DNA from 3 places in the Clostridium sp. BJN0013 genome. Region 3 is predicted to be linked to each of the others. Evidence: riboswitches for the same ligand, from Rfam matches in the RefSeq annotation. Region 3 holds a riboswitch; each other region holds the start of a gene.

Region 1 (7,909 bases), 200 kb from region 3:
TTCTATTTTACAAGTTTATTCATATCTTCGGCTATATTTTTAAGCTCATTTATATTTGCTTCAATTTCTTCACATGTAGAAGCATTTTGAGAAATTGTTTCAGCTACAGTGTGATATTGTAATATTGTGTTTTTAGTTATATTTGATATTTCTTTATTGAATTTAACAGCATTTTTAGTTTGTAAAAATAAAGTATTGGATGCTTCATTTATATCAATGATATTGCTGCTAAATGATTTTAAATGATTATTCATATCATTTATTCTACTTACAGTTTGATTTATAATGCTGTTTCCTTCCTGAGATTTTTTGTTATTGCCCTTCATCTGATCCTGTACTATGTTAATCTTATTCTTTAATTTACTTACTATTGTACTTGCCTGATCCAAAGATTGTTTTGTGTCTTCAGAAAGTTTTCTAATTTCATCCGCTACTACTGCAAAACCTTTACCATATTCACCTGCTCTTGCTGCCTCGATTGAAGCATTTAAAGCAAGAAGATTAGTTTGCTCAGATATATTTCCGATAAGATTCAATATTTCATCAACTTTAGCAGATTTCTCTTCAAGATCTTTAGTTGACTCAAATGTATTTGCTATTTCATCTTTTATATTTGAAATAATTGAAAGAGTATCATTCAATGATTTTTGATTATCTTCTGTAATTCCTATAAGATTATTTATTTTATTTTTGCTGTCTTTAATCTTATCAACAACAACTTCATTAGTATTTAACAAAGTATGGAGTATATCTTCATTGTTATTTGATTTATCAAGCATTTCATCTGAATTCTGAGATGCGAGGCTTGTTGCATCTGAAACTTCAACAAGAGAACTTGTCTGTTCTGCAATAGCAGCACTTAAATTTTCACTAGATGATAAGACAGTATTTGAAATCTCAGATATTCTTTTAAATAACTTAAGCAATTTTTCATTTTCTTCTCTAATTTCAGCTTCTTTTTCACTAATTGATTTCAAGAGCTTTGATGCCATGTAGACCATTATAAAAAGAAGTACAAAAGTAATAACCACAGTAACCATAGTCATATATATTTCTGCACTTGCCAATTTTTCATACTTAAGAATAGATGGATTATGAATAAATACTATTACAATACATAAAGCACTTAATACTACTGAAGCTATTATCATTTTAAGATCGAAAAACAGAGCTCCGAGGATAACAAAAAAGATAACTATTAACCACACAGAATTCAAATGCATAGTAAAATTAAGATATAAATATTGAAAATACGTTATTGTTAAAACTAAGATTTTAGTTACATTTAAAGCTTTTGGGTCAATACTGTCGCAAGCAACTACCCATTTATAGCACTTATAAAATACTGCTCCATAAATAGCAACAAGTATTCCAAGTACAATCAAGGTATTTGAAGTTATTTCGTCGTTTATACCAATTAATTTCATAACAGAAAAACATATAAAAGACATAATGCAACATACCATGTAAATTATTAGAACTATTTTTAAAGACTTCTTATTAAAGATTTTTTGAAAACTTTCTTTATATTCCATTTAGTACCCCCATTATATAATTTTTATTTAAAATCTTGTTTAATATTTGAATAATATAACTATGCCTTGTGATCCTGCAGCAAATGTCCAAATCATTATATAGTCTCCTCTTTTTACCTTACCTTTTTCTATTGCTTCATAAAGTGCTATGAAGGGACTGCTTGTACCTGTGTATCCATATTTATCTCCAATATACAAGCTTTTTTCCTCAGATATATCCATAGCTTCTCTTATTTTATATATATTTTTAACTGCAAGCTGTGAAAAACAGAACATACTTATATCATCCTTTGTAATTCCATTTCGTTTAATCATTTTTTCCATAATTCTAACAGCATTTGAAATAAACTTCTCACTGCTAAAAGGAAGCCACTTAAGATAAAGTTCATCCAAATTTTTTGATTTCAAAAAACTTGAAAACCCACGGCTTGGATAAAGAACCTTGTCCACTATATCTGTGTTCACATAATATTCATTATCAATTAAGCCACAGTCCTCATCAACCTTTTCTAAAATCATTGCGCATGCTGCATAACCGTAATTACCATAACATAGCTCATTATCATGATTTATAATAGCATTATCGTCATCGCAGCCAATTATAAGAACTCTTTTTGCACGTTTTGATGACATAAGATAATTTGACATATTTTCAAGGGCAACAGCCATACCTGCACAATTTGCATTGACATCAAGGCACATTACATTAGCACTCATATTTAATTCTTTATGTATTAAAATTGACGTTGCAGGTGATATATATTCTGGCAATATGGAGGAATATATAATTGCATCAATGTCTTTTCCTTCAAGATTAGCTTTTTTTAACACGGATTTTCCTGCCTTTATAGTTAGTTGAAGGGCTGACTCACCATCATCTAGCATATATCTTTTATCTCTTCCCATTACATCTGCAAGTAGGTGTTTAATATCCTTGTCTTGTTTTCTAAAGTATTCAAGATAAAAATCATTTGAAATAACTTTTGATCCATGGCATACATCAATATAACTTAATTTTACTCCCAATTTATGTCCTCCCTAAAATAGCACTTTATCACTTTATAAATTAAAAGTGCCCATTATTTACTATTAATAATAGGCACCAAAATATACATGATTTTTTATAGTTAGATAAACTTTGGCAACCTGGCAATCATAGAAAAATAATTTTCTTAAGACCCATAGCTTTGCGACCCTACCTTTCGATAAGTGTGCTATTATCAATATTTATATAAACTATATTACGCCCAAATTTTACAAAATTCAATAGAAATATTTTATTTTTGTAATTTGTATGACGTAATTAGTGTAAATATGTAATTTATAGTAAAATATAATTTTACTATAAGATAAAAAAAGGCTGTTTTTTTATAGAATTTAAATTGTCTCATTCGTAATTTAGTTGTAGTATGTGATGCTGAGTAAATCATTTGTTACAAAATTGATAAATCGAATAGAAATATGATAGAGTATAAATCTGGTGGAGGAGAATAAACTACCTTGAAATAGTAACATTAGACTAGGGTTACTAACAGAAAATATTTGTCTATGAATAACCTTAGCTTTATATAGAACCATTACACAATCTTATTGGTTTAACTCTAATAACATAAGATGATGTGTTTATGTATAATAGCTCAATATTTTGAAAGTAAGTTTAAAACTTAATAGTTTTAGGTTTTTCTGTAAAGGAATATATGGTGGCAGTTGCACTTTTTAGGTAAAGTACTTCACAATTTCCATCGTCAGCAGCATACATATTTTTAAGATTTGGATATTCATCAAGCATATGTTGTCTAGCTTCAACTCTGTCATCCTGTACAGCAGTGGCTGTAATACGTATCCAAGTTCCATCTTTACCCATAGCACAGATCTCAACTTTAGGATTCTTTTTCATTTGTGCAAATACCTTTTTGACGTTTCCAGTCTGAATGTAAAGATTTCCTTCAAAGATAGCTATTGTACCAAAAGGTCGAACCCTTGGTTGATCGCCTTCAGATGTTGCTAGGTAATAGGTACCGATATCTTTTAGATATTGATAAACTTCATTCATTTTAATTACTCCTTTCAATTTGTATGATATAATCATTTTAACTCTTGTATTTAAAATAACAAGTATGATTTTTGCATAATTTTAGTATTAAATTAGGGTGTGTCTGAAAACTAAATATTGCGAAAGAACCGAGTTTTAGGTAAAATAAGATAAAAAACTTGGAGGGTGCAAATATGTCACAGAAGCGTTATGAAATATCAGATGAATAATGGGATCAAATAAAAAACTTAATTCCAATAGCAAAAACAGGACGACCTCCAAAAGACAACCGACTTATATTTAATGCCATACTATGGATTGCAAGAAGTGGTGCAGCATGGCGTGATTTACCAGAACGCTTCGGTTCATGGAAAACTGTATACAGTCGTTTTTGTAAGTGGCGTAACGATGGTACTTTATTAACAATTTTTAAAGAGTTAACCTCAGATGCAGATTATGAAAATTTAAGCATTGATTCAACATGTATAAAAGCCCACCAGCACAGTGCTGGTGCTAAAAAGGGGCTGTAAACAGCGAAACAAAACAGCATATTGGACTGAGTCGCGGCGGACATACAACAAAAATTCATGCAGTTGTTGATGGACTTGGCAATCCAATCCATTTTCAATTATCATCTGGCAATCTACACGACAGTACACAGGCCGTAGATGTTCTTTCCAACGTTGATATAGAAGGCAGCAATATCCTGGCAGATAAGGCATATGGCACAAATGAAATTAGAGAATATATTACTTCAAAGAAATCCTCATATACTATTCCACCAAAATCAAATGTAAGAGAACCATGGAATTGTGACTGGTGGCTGTACAAGGAACGTCATTTAGTTGAATGTTTCTTTAACAAAATCAAACATTTTAGAAGAATTGCAACTCGTTATGACAAGCTTGCTGATTCTTTCCTTGCTTTTGTTTATATTGCTGCTATTTTTATTTTATCTAAGTAATTTATTGTTGCATTGTTTTCAGACACACTCTAATACTAAAAGAGTAGATATGATGGAGAATAAAGGTAGCCTTTTTGAAAAAGGTTCTTGAAGGTGTTTATAATAAAAATTATAGATTAGAGAGATAGTAGTACAATGAGGTGAAGTATTTGAAACAAATAGAAATATTGATTGTGGAGGATGATAATGATATTAATAAAATATTGGAATTAATTGTGAAAGAACAAGGATACAAAGCAACTTGCTGTTTTTCTGGTACAGAGGCTCAATTAAGGCTTCAACAACAATCCTTTAATCTAATTTTGTTGGATATCATGCTGCCAGGACTAACTGGGGAGGAATTACTGAGGGAAATTAGAAAACAGTCATCTGTTCCGGTTATTGTTATTTCTGCAAAAAATATGATTGAAGACAGGGTGAACTTGCTAAAATTAGGTGCGGATGATTATATGGTTAAACCCTTTGCACGTGAAGAAGTTGCTGCACGAATTGAAGTTCAACTACGTAAAAATTATTTACAATACACAGAGAATTGTTTAAATTGGAAAGAACTTACTTTGGATGAAAGTCAGCATAGGGTAATGGTTAAAAAGTTGGAATTAAATCTCACCAATGTTGAGTTCGATATTTTAAAAATTATGTTGAAGCATCCCAAACAAGTATTCTCCAAATTTATCAGGGAAATGACAATAGTATCAGTGTTCATATATCCAATATTCGTAAAAAAATTTCTGCTATTACCAATGAAGAATATATCAAAACTATTTGAGGAATTGGTTTTTCACTAGTTTAGGTATCATCTTTATGATTTCTTTATAATTTGCTTAAGGCTTCTTAAAAAACAGTTTGTAAACTAAGAAGTGTAAAGGAGGACTGAAGATGAAAACACCAATTTTAAAAATAACTAATTTAGAGAAAAGGTATAAAAACCAGGTTGCCTTGGAGAGTACTGACTTTGAACTATATAAAGGGGAAATATGTGCTATTATCGGAAAAAATGGTGCTGGTAAATCAACTTTATTTAAGATGATTGCTGAGGAAATATTTCCCACAAAAGGTGAGATTACTTTGTTTGGCGAACCCTATGGAAAGCATAATGCCCGCAGGAGAATGGGTGTCATGATTGAAACTGATGTGTTTTTTGATAACTTTAATGCCCACCAAAATTTAGAGTACTATCGCTTGCTGCGTGGAATTCCTGAAAAGGCAGTAATTGAGAAGGTATTAAATAGGGTAGGTCTTGCACAACATAATCGGAAGAAATTCTCCCAATATTCATTAGGGATGAAACAGCGGTTATCATTGGTATTGGCTTTATTGTCTTCACCGGATTTTTTGCTTTTAGATGAGCCAACCAATGGTCTGGATGCTGAAGGAATGGTTGAAATGCGTCAACTGTTTCTTAAATTAAATCAAGAACATCAAATTACAATTTTGATTTCAAGTCATATTTTATCACAGCTTCAATCAATTGCCACACGTTTTGTTTTTTTAAATAAAGGTAAAGTTGTTCAAGATTTATCCCGGAAAGAATTATTGGAAATGAGTCAGCAGTTTATTTTCCTTCGTGTCAATGATGCTAAGAAAGCTTGCTTTATATTAGAAAATCATTTTGTAGATATGGACTATAGGGTTTTAGCCGGTGAGCAGTTGGAGATTTATAATTATATTGCACAACGTCAAAAAATTAATAGGCTCTTAAATGAAGGTAATGTGGATATTTTAGAAATGACGGTTAAAAGTAAGAACTTAGAAGAATATTTCTTAGGTCTGGTAGGAGGTGATGAGAATGTTGAATCTAATTAGAAGTGAATTCTACCGCTTAATACGTTCAAAGCTATACTACGGACTTATTATAGTTAGTACTTTTCTTGTCATGGCTGCCGCAGGGGTATTACAGCATTTTAGATTTAAAGAACCAACTTTTCCCTATGGCACAAGAATGTTCTATTATAGCAATGTACTCGGTATGACTACCTTAATTATTACTTTATGCTTATTGGTTATTTTAATATTAACACGAAAAAGTAAGACAAAAATGAGTGCGGCAGTTTCCTTTGGACATTCTCGCCAGGCTGTTTTCTGGTCAAAATTGATTACTTTATCTTTTGGGGTAGTTATTATGGGCACTATTATTTTATCAGTTACTATTTTAAGTGGTAATGTTATTTTTGATTTGGCAAATAATTCAACTCTAGGTCAATTTTTAATTGCCTTTAGCAATATATTTCCCATTGTTGCTTCTAGTTTTATTCTAGGGTATGTTTTGGCCGTTAATGGGGTTTCAGAAATTTTAAATCTGCTTATTTTGTTATTTATTTATCGAATTTTAGGCGTCTCAATCAATACTTTAGTGGGCAGAGTAAGTGCCTTAAAGACCATTTCTAAATGGACACCTACTACCTTGTTTGATAATAATTTAGTCCATTATATGTCCAATAATGTTTATTTCGATGTGAAGTGTTGGGTGCTGGGATTGATGATTATTTTTATAAGCTTGATTATTGGACAGACAATTTTCAAAAAAAAGGATTTAGCCTAATGGAAGGAGGAGAGTTATGATTTATATTGTGTGTATACTGTCAGTTGTAACTATCCTCTGTCTGATAAAATATTATTTTACTAAAATAAATATCCATGCATTAATTGCACAAACTAACAGATTGAATAGGCTTATTTCTGAAAGTAATGAACAAATTAAGGTGTTTGCCCCTGATAAAACAACAGAGAAGCTGGCTATTGAAATTAATCATTTAGTTGATTGCTATAAGGCATTACAATTGAAAAATGTTAAAGAAAAGCAGCAGTACAAAAAAATCTTAGCTAACTTTTCTCACGACTTACGGACACCACTAACCTCCATTATGGGATATATTGACATAACTTTGCATTTAGAACTATCGGAAAAAGACAAAGAAAAATATTTAGAGACTGTGCAATATAAATTGAAAACCTTAAACAATCTGGTGGATTCATTATATGATTTATCTTTAATTGATGCCAAGGAGTATCCGGTGCAGTTAAACCCGCACTCATTATTTCAGCTGCTGTGTGATAGTTTATTACTGTTTTATCAAGACTTTGAAGATAAAGGCATTTTATTACAGTTGAGTCTTGATGAAAAAGTTCCGTTGGTGTTATTGGATGAAAAAATTACCAATAGGGTATTGTTGAATTTACTCCAAAATGTTATACGTTATGCTAAATCATACTGCAAAGTTGATTTGGGAGTAACGGATGAGTATGTTAATATCAGCATCAGCAACGATTGTGAGTCCTTAAGTGAGGAAGATGTATTACAACTTTTTAACTGTACATACAAGGCTGATATTAATCGTTCTAAGTACTCTTCAGGTTTAGGTTTGGCCATTGCCAAAG
Region 2 (7,909 bases), 1.4 Mb from region 3:
AAGGAGTGCTTGTAAGTGATAGAAAATTTGGAGGTTCAGATACAAAGGCAACCTCTACAATACTTGCCAGTGCCATTAAAAAGTTGGGAGCCTATGATCTGGTAATCGCTGGAGAAAAGACTGTAGATGGGGATACAGGACAGGTTGGTCCCGAAGTTGCAGAATTTTTAAATATACCTCATGCAAGTTATGTGAGTAAAATTACAGAAATGAATAAGGACAGTATGGAGTTACATTCTGAAATCTGGGAAGGAACTTATTTAAAAAGTATAAAATTTCCATGTCTTATTACAGTTACAAAGGATATCAATCATCCAAGATTGCCTTCTTTTAAAAATAAGATGAAAGCCAGAAAAGCAGAGATTAAGATGTTAAAACTTGAGGATTTAGAAGAATTTTTGAATGAGGATAATGTTGGCTTTAAGGGTTCACCTACAAAAGTAAAGAAAATAGAAATTCCTCAAATAGAAAAAAGACAGGGTAAAATTTATAGGGAGTCAGATACTGCTAAGGCAGAGAATGAATTAATTGATATATTTAAAAAGATTAAGGTTTTGGAGGTATAGTAGTGGGTAAGGAATATAGTGGTATATTGGTATTTGCAGAACAAAAAGATGGACAAATTCATAAAGTCAGTTATGAACTTCTGGGAAAAGCAAGGCAGCTTTCTGATAAATTAAATGCTTCGGTGTACAGTGTTGTCCTAGGAGCAGATGCTATAGAGGCTGAAGAACTTATATATAGGGGAGCAGATAAGGTATTTTATATAAAGGATGATATGTTTAACCTACCAGAAGAAGTAACCTATACAATTAACCTGAAGAATTTAATTGAAGATATCAAACCTGAAATTTTTCTGATTGGTGCCACTACCCTTGGAAGATCACTAGCTCCTAGATTGGCAGCATCCTTAAATACGGGGCTTACAGCAGATTGTACAGGTCTTGAAATTGATGAAGATGGAAAATTGGTTCAGATAAGACCTGCTTTTAGCGAAAATATACTAGCCCATATAAAAACATACACATATCCCCAGATGGCTACAGTGAGATATAAAGAATTTGACGAGGGTATAAGGGATGATAAAAGACAGGGAGATATTTTAAAGGTAGAGGCTTTAAGACCTGAAAATGAACTGGTAAAAGTGATAACACACATTAGATCCCAGGAAATTAATATATCTGATGCAAATGTAGTAGTGGCAGCTGGCAAAGGATTGAAAAAGGCAGAAGATATGGCTATGTTAAAGGAGTTAGCCGATCTATTAGGAGGTGTAGTTGGAGCCAGCAGGGAAATAGTTGAAGAAGGTTTTATATCCAAAGATTTTCAAGTAGGATACAGCGGCAACAGGGTAAAACCTAAATTATATATAGCTTGTGGAATTTCAGGAGCACCACAGCACCTTGCAGGAATGAAAGAATCGGGTTTTATTGTTGCAATCAATACAGATCCTTCAGCTCCTATATTTAATATAGCAGACTATGGAATAGTTGATGATATGTATAAGGTAATACCTGATTTGATCACTAAAATAAAAGAAAGCAGTTTAGAAACTATAAATTGTTAAATAATAAAAAAGAAGGGATAAAAATGAATACAGATTTAATTAAAAATTCACCCGAGAAGGTAGTTGAAAATTTAAAAGCAATTGTAGGAGAAGATTGGGTTACAAGTGATTTATCTAAGATGCAGAGGTATCTTTATGATGAAACTGAATCTTTACTTCGTCCTGAAGCATGTAAAGATTGTGTGGTGGTAAAACCGGCGTCCCCAGAGGAAATATCAAAAATATTAAAATATGCAAACAAGGAATTATTGCCTGTAGTAGTTAGAGGTGGCGGAACAGGAGTAGTTGCAGGAGCCATACCCACGCAGCCAAGTATTATTTTATCCATAGAAAGATTAAACAAAGTTGTGGAATTTGATGAAAAGAATATTATGATTACGCTGGAAGCTGGAGCAACACTGGCACAACTATTAGAAGTATTAAGTAAAAATGGTAAGCTGTTTTTTCCAGTGCATCCAGGAGATGAAGGAGCACAAGTTGGAGGGATGGTGGCAGCAAATGCTGGAGGCACCAGGGCAGTAAAACATGGAATCATGAGAAATCATGTTAAGGCATTGGAAGTGGTTCTTGCTACAGGAGAAATAGTTACACTGGGTGGAAAGTTATTAAAGAATAATATGGGTTATGATTTGCTTCAACTTATGATAGGCGGAGAAGGAACCCTTGGAGTTATTACAAAAGTTACATTGAGATTATATGCTGCAAGTAAATATAATGGAACATTACTGGTTTCATTCAATAGCCAGAGAGAAGCTTGTGATGCAGTACCTGAAATACTACAGGAGGGAATTACACCTCTTGCTATTGAGTATATGGACAGGATCATATGTGAAGAATCAGCCAAGCAGCTTGGAACTAAGTGGCCCGCAGTTAAAGGTTCAGTAGATTTAATGTTTATACTTGATTATGCCAGTGAAGAGGATTTATATTCAAATAGTGAAAAATTAGTAGAAATATGTGAGAGACATAACTCTGTAGACAGCATTATAGCAGAAACTGAAAAAGAGCAGAGACATCTTTTGGAGATAAGAAGTAATGCATATGGTCCCTACAAAAATAATATAGCAGATATTATGGATGTAGCTGTACCACCTTCATCTGTACCTGATTTTTTTGATGATGTAAAAAGATTAACTAAAGAATATGACAATAAAATTGTTTCTCTTGGACATATAGGAGATGGAAATATTCATAATTTTATTATGGGTGATAATGGGAAGCTACCTGCTAATTATGAAGAACTTAAAGAAGCCATATATAAAACTGCTATAAAATATGGAGGAACAATAACTGCAGAACATGGAACTGGAAAACTGAGAAAAAAACATATGCCTCTTCAATTCAGTAAAAAGGAAATTGAAATTATGGAAGGAATTAAGAAAGTATTTGATCCAAATGGCATTTTAAATCAAGGAGATATGGTGGATTGAAGAAAAGTTTAATTAAATAATGAATAATCTTTTAAAAAATGAAAAAATTAAGGTAAAGTTTAGATATTATTCTTGAAAATTCTAAAAATTACATGTAAAATTATGAATATATATTGATAATAGCACACTTATTGAAAAATAAGGTCGCAAAGCTATGGGTCTAAAGAAAAGTTATTTTTCTATGATTGCCAGGTTGCCAAAATTATAATTATAAGACTTTAATATGTGTATTTATACTTTTTTGGTGCCTATGCTATATAGGCACCTTTTAATTTTTGATCAGGATGATAATTATTATTAATACTAATAATAAATTTAAATAAATGAAAGGACAGGTGTATTAAATTATGAAAAAACATGAAATTAATTTGGACAAGGGAAAAAAAGAATTGGATGTAAAAGTATGGGGTATGTATGAAGAGAAAGATGCTGAAAGTTTTATGGAAGAATTCCAAAAAATAGTATCTACTATACAACCTTCTCAGTACATTTTATCTTTTGATTGCAAAGAATTAAAGGTTTCTACCCGGGATATGGTGCCGATGTTGGAAAGCTGCTTTAAGATGTATAAAGATTTGAATTTCAAGAAAGTTATCATAAATGCGGGAAACAATGCAACTTTAAAGATGCAGTTTACAAGAATAGCCAGAAATTCAGGACTTGATGTGGAGATAGTATAATAGCCTATAGAGGAAATTAGGTGGAATCTTATAAACTTATTATTTTTGTTGTTTAAGGAGGGCTAATATGGGTGTAAAATTGAATTGTATTGATATCTGTCATGGTTCTAAAGTTGTTTCAAATGATTTTTATTTAAAGCACTTCGAGAAGCAAGGTAAACATGTAAATCATTTGTTAGAGGATATAATGGGTAGGGATAAAAGATTTATGTTTGACGATGATGAAACAACTTTATCTTTAGCTCTAAAAGTATCAAAATCTGTATTAGTCAAGGCAAACTTGACCGGTAATGACATAGATATGATAATATGTTCCTCTATATTGTCGGAATATATTGCACCTTCAATGTCAATTTTATTACATAAAGAGTTAAATGCAGGAAGAAATGTAATGTGTTTTGATATGAATGCCAATTGTGCTGGTATGACGGTTGCTCTGGAACTCGCATCAAATTATTTAATAGCATCAAATCGAGCAAAAAAAGCCTTGTTGTGGGTTATGATGATATGCATTCCTTGGTTGCTCCTAATAATGAACTTTGTTATGGCAATTATGGACATGCTGCTTGTGCAGTAGTTCTAGAAAAAGTAAATGAAAATTGTGGGATACTTGATGCGGAATATTATATAAACACAGAAGAAAGTGAAAATATTATGTGTCCACGGAATGGATTTTCCAGTTTTTTTAAATCAAAAAATGTAGATGAATTTCGTTTCAAATGGCTTCCTTTTGATGGAGGGGCATGCGTTTATCCTGCAGCTGAAATTATGACTAGAATGTTAAAGAAGAAAGGATTAACAGAAGATAATATTAGTATGTTTTGTTTTTCACAATTTGCATTTGCAAATATAGAGCATATAAGGGAGCTTATGAATATAGATGAGGACAAGAGTATCTACGTAGGAGATAGATATGGATATACTAGTACAAGCAGTCCTTTTATAGCATTATATGAAGCTATAGAACAAGGAAAAGTTAAAAGAGGAGATTATGTAGTGTTCTGGACCATTGGCAGCGGTTCTCAAAGTATAGTTATGCTTTATAAATATTAAAAATATATAAATTTATTAAATTCTTCTAAGATTCAGGTAGAGTTTACTATAGATAATATTTTTTATCTGAATCCTAGAAGAATTTTAAAGAATTTTAAAGGAACGTAGCAATGTGGATATCTCAACTTTGAAGAATGTAAAAATGTTGGCAGTAGCAGTTTGGGTATAAAAATGATGTACTACTATTCTAATGTCTTATTGAACTTAATCATTGTTAAACCTATAATTATAATAATTAACAGGCTTAAAGATACTATGGGACCTATAATATATGACAAACTCACTCCTTTTACTATTATAGCCCTTAGAATTTGAAGAAAATAAGTTAGTGGCAGAGCACAGCTTATGAGATAGATTATTTTAGGCATGGCTTCTCTTGGGAACATGAACCCCGACAGCAGCACACTTGGAAGTAAAAGTGCCAAAGAAGCCTGCATTGCCTGTAGTTGAGTTTTGGCAACAGTAGAAATAAACATACCTATGGCTAGAGAGCATATTAAAAATAAGGTTCCAAGTACCATAAATAGTATCACACTTCCTTTTATAACTATACCAAACAGCAAATTACCTAAAATCAATACAGTCACCATATTTAAAAAGCCAATTATTGTGTATGGCACCAATTTCCCCATTATGAGTTCAAAGGGAGTAATAGGTGTCATAATAAGCTGTTCAATAGTACCTTTTTCACGTTCACGTACCATTGCAAAGGAAGTCAATATAATGGTGATGTTTTGAAGAATTAATCCCATAACACCAGGTACGTTGAATTTACTGCTTTCCAGGGTAGGGTTATAAAGTAGTAGAGGTTTTATATTTATTCCTGCACTTGTTGGTATATTACTTTCAGATTTTTTTAGTTCTACTTTTTTTATTTTAGTGGAATAGTTATTTCCTATAAGCATGGAATAAGACATGGCAGTTCTTGCTATAGTAGGATCAGAGCCATCTACCAACACTTGAACACTGGCTGTTTCATTTCTATTTAATTTCTTAGAATAGTCAGATGGTATTACAATTCCTACTTTTACTTTTCCCATGTCAATATATTTTTCTACCTCATTATATGAATCTGCGGAACCATAAAGTTTGAAATAATATGAATTTATAAATGCATTTACAAGTTGTCTGCTTTCTAAAGTTTTACTGCCGTCATATATCATGAGATTTACGTTATTTACATCTGTATTTGCTGCAAATCCAAATAAAAGCAGCATCATTATTGGCATTATAAGGGCTATAATAAGGCTTGGTTTATCTCTTTTTATATGGATAAATTCCTTTTTTGTAACTGTGATTAGTCTTTTAAGTTTCAATTTTTATGCCCTCCTTTTTCATTTTTTATTTGTTTCAATTGGGTAAAGGAGGACACTACTTCTCTATTTGAAAGTTCTTTAACGTATTTAATAAATATATCCTCTAAGTTTTCTATATTATTTTTTTTGTATAAATTTTCAGGGGTATCTATGGTTATAAGTTTACTGTTAAATATAAAACCTATTATATCGCAGATAGAGGCTTCATCCATGTAATGGGTGGTTACTAGTACGGTGATTCCATCTGATACCAGATTACTTATTGTATACCAGAATTCTCTTCTTGAAACCGGGTCCACTCCTGCAGTGGGTTCATCTAAAATTAACAGGCTGGGGTTGTGTATTAGGGAACATCCTAGTGCCAATCTCTGTTTCCATCCCCCGGAAAGTGTTCCTGCCAGGTTTTTTTCTTTTCCTGTAAGATTTGCCATGTGAATAAGTTCTTTTTTTCTTATATCAAGCTTTTCTCTGGGGAGCATATATATGTTTCCATAAAAATCTAGATTTTCCTCTACGGTAAGATCTTCATAAAGGCTGAATTTTTGAGACATATATCCTATATTCTGTTTTATCTTTTCAGAATCTTTAATAAGATCATATCCTAAAACTGAACCTTCTCCTGAAGTAGGTTTTAAAACCCCACATATCATCCTTATAGTTGTGGATTTTCCAGAGCCATTTGGACCCAAAAGACCAAATATTTTTCCCTTTGGAATACAAAAGGACAGATTATCCACAGCTGTAAAATCCCCAAATTTTTTTGTAAGATTGTTGATAGAAATTGCATAATCCATAGTAATTCTCCTTTATTTCAGAGTAACATCTAAAAGCATGCCTGATTTCACAGCCTCGAGATTATCTGATATTTTTATTTTTACTTCATATACAAGTTTCATTCTATCTTCCTTGGTCACAATATTCATAGGTGTAAATTCTGCTTCTTTGGATATATAGCATACTTTTCCCTTTATAACTTTATCTTTTATAAAGTCACTTTTCATAGTAACTTTTTTGTTAAGTTTTACATATGGAAGTATTTTTTCAGGAACATATATTTTTATATACATATTATTGCTGTCAAGGAGGGTTATAATTGGGGAACCTAAAGATACATATTCTCCTTTTTTAAAATTAACTGTTTCTACAATTCCATCTGATGAAGCTTTTATATTACTTTTCTCCAAAGCAATTTTAGATAGTGCTATATTCTGCTCAGCTTGATCAATACCATACTTGGCTGTGGCCTCATCTCTGGCTGTAGCACTATTAACTAAAAGAGTAAGTTTATCAGTGGCAGCTGCCAGTTGGGCTTTATAGCTTTTAAGCTGAGCATTTGCAGATGATAAGGCACTTTTTGCATTATTTAGGGCTGTTTGGGCATTATCCAAATCATTTTTGTATTTGTCTAAACTTTCATTAGATTCATATCCTTTTTCATTAAGAGTTAAATGGTCATCATATATTTTCTTCTTATAATCATAGTTAGTCTGGGCGTTATTAAGATTATTCTGGGAAGTTTCAAGGGCAGCTTCCCCTTGTGTTACCAGAGATTCGCTTTGTTTTACCAGCTCTTTTTGTGCATTTATTTCTTCGACTCTGGTGCCGTCGTTGACTTTCCCCAGTTCATTTTCTGCATTTTCAAGTGAAATATTAGCCTGATTCACATTAATTGTATTTTCATCTGAATCTAGTACTGCTATTATATCTCCAGATTTAACTTTAGTACCTTCTTCCACTTTGATATCCTTTATTTTCCCTGATATTTCGCTACTGGCATTTAATTCATCTGCTTCTACAGTGCCTGAAAACTGAAATTCATTGGAGCTTTTATCCATAGTATTTTTAATAATAAAAAATGTTGAT
Region 3 (7,909 bases):
CTTTATCTGATTTTAATTTGCCATTTTTCTCTAAATAATCCACCCACCATTTTACTGACTTTTGTGGAATGATTTGGTGTTCATAATAATTCCATGCTTCAACATCATCCACCTTAATTCCCAATTTATTAGCTATAATTTGTTTCCCTTCACTTTCATGATTTTTGGACCAATCTGCTGCTTTAGCTACTGCAGTTACGAATCCTTTTACTGCCTGGGGGTTCTTTTTAATAAAACCTTCGTTTGTAAAATATGGACACATACCACTTATACCATCCTCTAAAGCATAATCATTAACTAATTCTTTTAAATTCGGATTTTTAAGAGCTTTTTTAGTATATGGAGCATGTACAATTGCAATATCTACTAAATGTTGCTCTACAGCTTGTTCTTGTTGAGAATCCGGTAACACAACGAAGTTTACATTATTAGGATCAATATTTTCCTTTCTTAAAAATTCTCTTGTAACAAATTCTGAACATGCTCCAAATGAGTTTATTGCAACTTTTTTGCCAGCAATATCTTTAATACTATTTATGCCACTATCTTTTCTAACTATATATCTCATATGAGGATAATTAGCTAATGATTGAGTTCCTGCTGCAACTATTTTAAGATTTGAACCTTGAGCATTAGCCATTGCAACTAAAGGAGTATGTCTTAATCCAAAGTCAATACTTCCTGATGCAACTGATGGAACAATTTGAGCTGCTGGTATTTCTCCCACATATTTAATTTTTATTCCCTGTTCTTTAAAATATCCCTTTGAATCAGCAATATACACTGCATCATACCATTGAGTATTGGGATATTTTATTATGATTTCTTTTGAATTTGATGTATTTTTGCTGTTAGTGTTATTTGACTTAGAACATCCAACTGTCCCTAAAGATAATATTGCCGTTAAGACTAAAATTAATAAATTTTTCATGTTCAATTTTCCTCCCATTATTAAATAACATTAGCATAATTTAATATGGGCATAGCGCTATACTCCATTATGTAAATTTTTACTTGAATTGATTAGTCATAATATTTATGAGTATTTTTAATAAAAATTCACGTAAAAATAAATTTAGTCTCCAGTATTTCTGGTGAACTGAAATGTATTAATATATTTATTTTGTAAAATAAAAAACTTTCTTGTAAAAACGAGATACAAGAAAGTAGATTTTCTCAATTCTCATCTTTCAGGTAATTACCTGTAGGAATTAGCACCTTTAAATAAAATTTAGGTTGCCGGACATCATAGGGCCAGTCCCTCCGTCTCTCTAGATAAGAAATATATTTAATTAGCATTATGATATCAAATAAAATATACTTTGTCAATGAGAAGATGAAAAAGCAGAATGCACACTAAGAAAAAATAAGAACCTAGTAGGATCCACGGTCAGGCTTTAAATGTGGACAGTTATTATAAATAATTTAGTTTCCAATTTGTATATCTATATATAATGAAAGGCTGCCGGTAGATGTAAATAATAGTATTATACATGGACATCTATTATCTGTAATCATGACAGATAATGATCTTATCTGCCGCTTCTGACCAGTTTGTATTTTCTAAATTAATATTACCTTCACTTATAGTTTTATTGAGATCCAGTAAGAATTCTGCCATAAAATTAAATGTACTTCCCTCATTTTCTTTACTTTCAAACCATATATTTCTATTTATAATTTTTACCAGTTCTTTTGATATTAAAAGTCCAAGGCCTGTAGTAGAATGATATTTACTGTGAGGTGGCTGATGGCAAATAAATTTTTTGAAAATTTGATTTTTAACTTCCTCTTTAATGCCCATACCTGTATTTTCTATGGAAAATTCTAAAATTACTTTTTCATTGTTTCCATTATAAACTTCCATAAAACTTATTGAAATTGTATTATTTTTATGGTAAGATTAAACAAATTAAGGGAAACGATGAAATACGCACTTTAATTCGGGCATCCTTGTGTGTATTAGAGTTAGTGATGCAACCGGCCCTGTGTTCATAAATAGCATTTATGAATACGGGGTCTTGTTTTTTAAAAATGGAGAGTGGGTTATGGATATTTATTATGGTATTGTTGTTTTAATTTTTGGGGCTATAGTGGGAAGCTTTTTAAATGTTTGTATATGTAGAATACCTAAAGGTGAGTCCATTGCATATCCACCTTCACATTGTATGAATTGTAATAAAAAAATTAAGGTGTATGACCTAATTCCTATAATAAGTTATGTAGTTTTAAGGGGAAGATGTAGATATTGTGGTAAAAAAATATCTTTCAGATATCCTGTCTTGGAATTTATAACAGCAATATTTTATCTATGTGTTTATATTAAATTTGGTATAAGTATAGAATTTGTAAAATACATAGTATTTATAAGTATTATGATCGTGATAGGAATGATAGATTCTGATACTAAAGATGTTTATTTTAAAACTACAGGAACAGGTATAGCTGCTGGCATAGTATTTTTAGGAATATATTTTTATAGGGGAATGCCTATAAAAACCTACATTTATGGAGGAATATTGGCAGGAGTTTTTTTATCTTTAATTATCCTTATAACTAAAGGTGGCATGGGTTGGGGAGATGTGGAAATTTCAGTGGTATGTGGCCTATTTTTGGGGTTTAAATATACAATAGTTATGTTGTTTATGGCTTTTATTATAGGGGCGGCTGCAGGAGTAATTCTCATCTTGCTGAGAAAGAAGTCTAGAAAGGATTATATTCCCTTTGGACCATTTATGGTTATAGCTTCTGCAATTACAATATTTCTTGGAGAAGGTATTATAAAATGGTACTTATTTAGTTGCTTATAAATGGAAAAATTATTTTTGAGAAGATGTGTTAGTTTAAGGGGTGATGTGATAAAGTTGAATCCAGTGATTCTTAATAATTTAGACAATTTTCTGCTTATTTTTTAATTTTAATTAAGGGGGATAAAGATATTATGGAAGTGATAAAAAAGAAGAGGGGTTTTACACTGATTGAGCTTATGATAGTTCTTGCTATTGTAGCTATACTGGCTGTGGTTTTAGTACCTAAATCCCAGATATTTAAAAATAATTCTAAAAATGCAGGGGTTACAACTAATGTCAATACTGTAAGGGCATATCTGGAAACTAAGGCTAGTAACGTAGGAGGCAATACTACCTATTTAAATAAGGCAGAGTTATTAAACGAATTTAAAGGAGCTTTTGTCACAGGCAATACATCAAATCAGTTATTCAATCCATTTACTAATAAGAATGGTACAGGGAATGCATATGAAGTTATTGATAAGACAAATACTAGTCTTACCGATAATAGTAATGAAAAAACTGTAAAAAGTCATGCAGGACTATCCAATCCTAGCGCTGTCAAAAAAGGAGAAGTTATAGTGGTGGTATATAAAAATGGGTACGGCGTAGTAGGAGCTGATAGTGGCGGAAGTGCCACCCAGGCATTTATAGTTCAATAATTTTAAGGGAGAACATGTTTTGTCGTGTTCTCCCTTGGTATAATAAAACTATTAACGAATATAAGGAGTAGATTTATGTCAAAGATAAAAAAACGTCTGGGAGAAATTCTGGTAGATGCAGGAGTTATAACAGAAAAAATGCTACAAAAAGCCCTTATTTTACAGAAAAGCACAGGCGAAAAGCTTGGTAAAATACTTGTAGACAAGGGTTTTATTACCAATGAACAGATAGTAGATGCTATAAAGCAGCAACTTGGAATACCTCTGGTGAATTTGGATAATATCAATGTAAGGCAGGATATTATAGATATTATACCGGCAGGTATTGCAAAAAAATATGAAGCTATTCCCATAGATATTATGAATGGTTCTCTACTTGTAGCCATGAGTGATCCCCTAAATTATTTTGCTATTGAAGATATAAAGATGGCCACGGGATATAATATTAAAACAGCCATAACTTTAAAAAGCAGTATTCTGGACAACATTGAAAAATATTATGGAAAAAGTAAAGCCCAGGAAGCGGCACAAAATTATAAGAAAAACTTTTTGCCTCAAAAGACTGTAGTGAAAAAAGAAATAATAGACGAAGCGGCTGCTCCAATTATAAAATTTTTGAATACCATAATTGAAAATGCAGTTCTATATAATGCTTCGGATATCCACATAGAACCATATGAAAAGAAAATGAGAGTTAGGTTTAGGGTAGATGGTGCCCTGCGGGAAATTATGAGGACGGATATAGATATGCTTTATCCTGTAATAAGTAGAATAAAGATAATGGCTGGCCTTAACATAGCGGAAAATAGAATGCCACAGGATGGAAAAATTAATTTTAAAGTGAAGGAAAGAGATATAGCCATCAGAATTTCTGTAGTTCCTACGATTTTAGGAGAAAAAATTGTAATGAGATTGTTAGATAAAAGCAATTTTTCCATAGAACTTGAAAAAATTGGTGTAGAAAAAAGTGAATTGACAAAAATAATGAAGATGATATCAAATCCTTATGGTATAATACTGGTATCAGGACCTACTGGAAGTGGCAAAACCACAACTTTATATTCTATGTTAAATGTATTAAATGATGTGACCAAAAATATAATAACCATAGAAGACCCTGTAGAATACAATTTGAAAGGCATAAACCAGATGCAGGTAAATACTAAAATAGGATTTGATTTTTCACATGGTTTGAGAAGTATATTAAGACAAGATCCTGACATAATACTTGTAGGTGAAATAAGGGACAATGAAACTGCAGAAATATCTATAAGGGCTGCACTGACAGGGCATATGGTATTATCAACTATTCACACAAATAATTCAGTGGGAACTATAGGCAGATTACTGGATATGGATATAAAGTCTTTTCTCATATCTTCTACACTGTCAGGGGTAGTGGCACAAAGGCTTGTAAGAAAAATATGTCCAAACTGTGGTGAAGAATATACCAGTGGTGAAAGAGAGATGAGATTATTAGGAGTTGATAGTCCTGTTAAACTGAAAAAGGGCAAAGGGTGCAGTCTGTGTAACGATACCGGCTATAAGGGAAGGATAGGTATATTTGAGGTACTTGAAGTAGATAAGAATGTAAAAAATCTTATAGATATGAATTCTAATGAAAGTGAAATTAATAAAATGGCTCTTGAAAAGGGTATGAATACTCTAAGAAAATCATGTATAAATAAAGTTTTAAATGGAACCACTACCATAGATGAAATGTTAAAGGTCACTTATGGAGAACTTGTTTAGCTTTTAATACCAGATTGCTTTGACGTATTATTTTTAAATACATTGTGGAAATGGTTAGGAATAATATTATGAAAAAATTTGTATGTAAATTTTGGAATGATGAATTTGAAATAATAAAAGAAGAAATAGAAGAGGAAAATGCCAATGCAGTAATTGACATTTTAAAAAATAGAGGTTTAAAAATAATATATGTAAAAGAAAAATTTACTTTGTCTTCATTTGAATTTTTTAATAAAAAGTTTAATGAGGAAATTTTGGCTAATTTTTGCGGAGAGACTGCCATGATTTTGAATTCTGGAGTAAATCTTTTATCAGGACTTGAGATAATGGGAAAACAGACTAAAAAACAAGATATGAAAAGAGTAATTTCAAGAATAATTGAAGGTATAAAAAAAGGAAATACTTTAGCTGAATCTATGAAATCCTGCGAAAAGTTCCCTAAACTACTGATTGATATGGTTATGATTGGAGAAATCAGCGGAAATGTTGATACCATCTCTTATAACTATAGTTGTACTGGGTATTATGAATTTTTTAAATAACAATTATTTATATATAAGTGCAAGTATAATTATTTTAATAATTGTTTTTAAATATATAAGTACTATTCCAAAAGTGGCATACTTTTTGGGCAAAATTGTTTTAAAAATTCCAGTTTTAGGTGATGTGAAAAAAGATTTAATTACTTCCAGGTTTACTAGAAGTATGGGTATATTTTTAAAATCTGCAGTTCCTATTATAACCATAATGGAAAATATAAAGTTTATAGTAGACAATCAGTTTATAATGCAAAAAATAGAAAATGTGGAAGATCAGCTTATGAGCGGCATAAAATTTGCAGATTCCATTGAAAATGAAAAAATATTTGAACCTCTTGTGACACAGATGATAAAAGTAGGGGAAGAAACAGGAAGGCTTGATGAAATGATGTTTAAATTAGCTGATATATATGATGAAAAAGTACAGGTGGGTATTAACAGATTTATGTCCCTGGTTGAACCTGTTTTAACTTTAATTATAGGTATAGTTGTAGGATTGGCTATACTTGGTATGGCATTACCTATAATGAAGATTACACAGGAAATGAAATAAAATGGAGGTAACTAGATGTTTTCCAAAATTTTGTTTAGTTTCAAAGAAAATTATGCTGATGTAGCTGTTATATCAAAGAGGATAAACAAAATAAAGATAAAAAAGGTGGCAAAAATAGAACAAAACAGTGAAAATATCTCTGGAGGAGAGCCTTATGCTGATGAATATAATTTAAATAAAATTAAAAACATTAGAGAAAAATTTAAAATTAGAAATAAGACTGTAGGTATAATTTTAAATTGGGATAATATTGTTACAAGAGTTATAGATGTACCACTGATGAATAAAAAAGATTTAAAAAACTTTATAGAAAATAATATAGAAGAATATTTTGCAGTTAGTATGAATGAGTACTGCAGTGATTATGAAGTTGTGTATATAGATAAAGAACATAAAAAAGGCAAAATGTCTATCATGTTAACAGTTGTGCCCCGGATAAAATTAAAAAAAATAATGGAGTTTGTAAAATATTGCGGACTGATTCCAGGGTCTATAGGAATATATCCCGACTATATATCAAATTTATTTTTAGATACAGATATCAGCACAGCAGTTATAGATGTAAATAGCAGAAAATCTACTTTAACTATACTAGACAAGGGAAAAATATTTCTTTACTCTCATATTTCCAGTGAAAATTATCAAAAAATGAAGAGAATTTCAGTGATATATTAGAGAATGTAGAATATTTCTTCAATTTTTATTCTGCAAGGCATTTTGGAAGTAAGATTGAAAAGATATATATTATAGGAGAATTCTATAATAATGCTAATTTATACAATTTTATTAAGGAACAAACTTCCATAGAACCTATAATGGGGATGAATGCTAAAATGTCAAAAATGATTAAAAATAGCCCTGTGGATGTAAATATGTATGGTGATATACTAGGGTATTTTATACCAGTGAAAAGTGTGTATAACAAAAAGATAGATTTTATTGATAAATTATATAGAAAAAATAAGAAAAAAATATCTGACAATGGGTTTATTGTAATAGAAATGATAATATGTGCTGTAATAACATTGATTATAGCAGTAGGAGCATTTATATACAATAAAGTGAATTTGTCAAAGTATGATACATCGGGTATAGATTCACAAATAGCTGCACTGAGTAATATACAAAGGGATTTAGACAGTGTGGAACAGCAGAGAAAAGAGTATGAAGAGAAGTCCAATAATATGCAGAAAATATATAATGATGAATTTAATTATATGATAATACTTGATACTTTAAGACAAGGATTGCCTCAAAATATTACAATAAAAAGCATTACTTTGGATAAGGATAATGTAAATGTTGTATTTGATGTAAATAATAGTACAATAGACGGCGCTAGAGTGATTGTAGCTGTAAACAAAATGAACATATTCGAACCTGTTGAACTGTCTCAAATAAATCTTAATAACAATGTAGGGGAAATTACACTTAATCTAAAGATATTAGATTCATATAAAGGTGTGAACACAAGTGGAGAAAAATAAAAGAGATTTAATGGTTTTAATAGCAATATTGTTTATAGGGGTTAACTATGCCAGTTATACTTATTTTATAAAGACCCAGTTAAATAGTGCAGAACAGGCTAAAAATAAGTATATTAATCAAAAACAG

The links. A riboswitch is a leader RNA that binds a small molecule or an ion and turns the genes downstream of it on or off. The one in region 3 is predicted to bind cyclic di-GMP.
Region 1: it holds a riboswitch for cyclic di-GMP, as region 3 does, so the genes downstream of both, AB3K27_RS07095 (3-oxoacyl-[acyl-carrier-protein] synthase III C-terminal domain-containing protein) here and AB3K27_RS06125 (A24 family peptidase) in region 3, are expected to answer to the same signal.
Region 2: it holds a riboswitch for cyclic di-GMP, as region 3 does, so the genes downstream of both, AB3K27_RS19950 (hypothetical protein) here and AB3K27_RS06125 (A24 family peptidase) in region 3, are expected to answer to the same signal.

Annotation. Positions count from the first base shown of each region.
Region 1 covers NZ_CP162495.1:1,379,462-1,387,370, forward strand. The annotation lists gene AB3K27_RS07090 (methyl-accepting chemotaxis protein) at 3-1,535, opposite strand; gene AB3K27_RS07095 (3-oxoacyl-[acyl-carrier-protein] synthase III C-terminal domain-containing protein) at 1,575-2,561, opposite strand; cyclic di-GMP riboswitch class I at 2,673-2,761, opposite strand; gene AB3K27_RS07100 (pyridoxamine 5'-phosphate oxidase family protein) at 3,193-3,588, opposite strand; partial or broken gene AB3K27_RS07105 (IS5 family transposase) at 3,807-4,531, shown strand; partial or broken gene AB3K27_RS07110 (response regulator) at 4,747-4,962, shown strand; gene AB3K27_RS07115 (hypothetical protein) at 5,247-5,300, shown strand; gene AB3K27_RS07120 (ATP-binding cassette domain-containing protein) at 5,411-6,337, shown strand; gene AB3K27_RS07125 (hypothetical protein) at 6,321-7,073, shown strand; gene AB3K27_RS07130 (sensor histidine kinase) at 7,090-7,909, shown strand, end outside.
Region 2 covers NZ_CP162495.1:3,856,930-3,864,838, reverse strand. The annotation lists gene AB3K27_RS19965 (electron transfer flavoprotein, beta subunit) at 1-566, shown strand, start outside; gene AB3K27_RS19960 (electron transfer flavoprotein subunit alpha/FixB family protein) at 569-1,567, shown strand; gene AB3K27_RS19955 (FAD-binding oxidoreductase) at 1,591-2,997, shown strand; cyclic di-GMP riboswitch class I at 3,109-3,198, shown strand; gene AB3K27_RS19950 (hypothetical protein) at 3,345-3,677, shown strand; gene AB3K27_RS19945 (hypothetical protein) at 3,745-4,254, shown strand; gene AB3K27_RS19940 (3-oxoacyl-[acyl-carrier-protein] synthase III C-terminal domain-containing protein) at 4,185-4,730, shown strand; gene AB3K27_RS19935 (ABC transporter permease) at 4,913-6,046, opposite strand; gene AB3K27_RS19930 (ABC transporter ATP-binding protein) at 6,043-6,840, opposite strand; gene AB3K27_RS19925 (HlyD family secretion protein) at 6,853-7,909, opposite strand, start outside.
Region 3 covers NZ_CP162495.1:1,177,534-1,185,442, forward strand. The annotation lists gene AB3K27_RS06115 (ABC transporter substrate-binding protein) at 1-931, opposite strand, end outside; SAM riboswitch class I at 1,181-1,282, opposite strand; gene AB3K27_RS06120 (ATP-binding protein) at 1,505-1,867, opposite strand; cyclic di-GMP riboswitch class II at 1,909-1,995, shown strand; gene AB3K27_RS06125 (A24 family peptidase) at 2,049-2,810, shown strand; gene AB3K27_RS06130 (type II secretion system protein) at 2,942-3,451, shown strand; gene AB3K27_RS06135 (GspE/PulE family protein) at 3,527-5,203, shown strand; gene AB3K27_RS06140 (type II secretion system F family protein) at 5,272-5,745, shown strand; gene AB3K27_RS06145 (type II secretion system F family protein) at 5,687-6,295, shown strand; gene AB3K27_RS06150 (hypothetical protein) at 6,311-6,970, shown strand; gene AB3K27_RS06155 (hypothetical protein) at 7,129-7,782, shown strand; gene AB3K27_RS06160 (hypothetical protein) at 7,769-7,909, shown strand, end outside.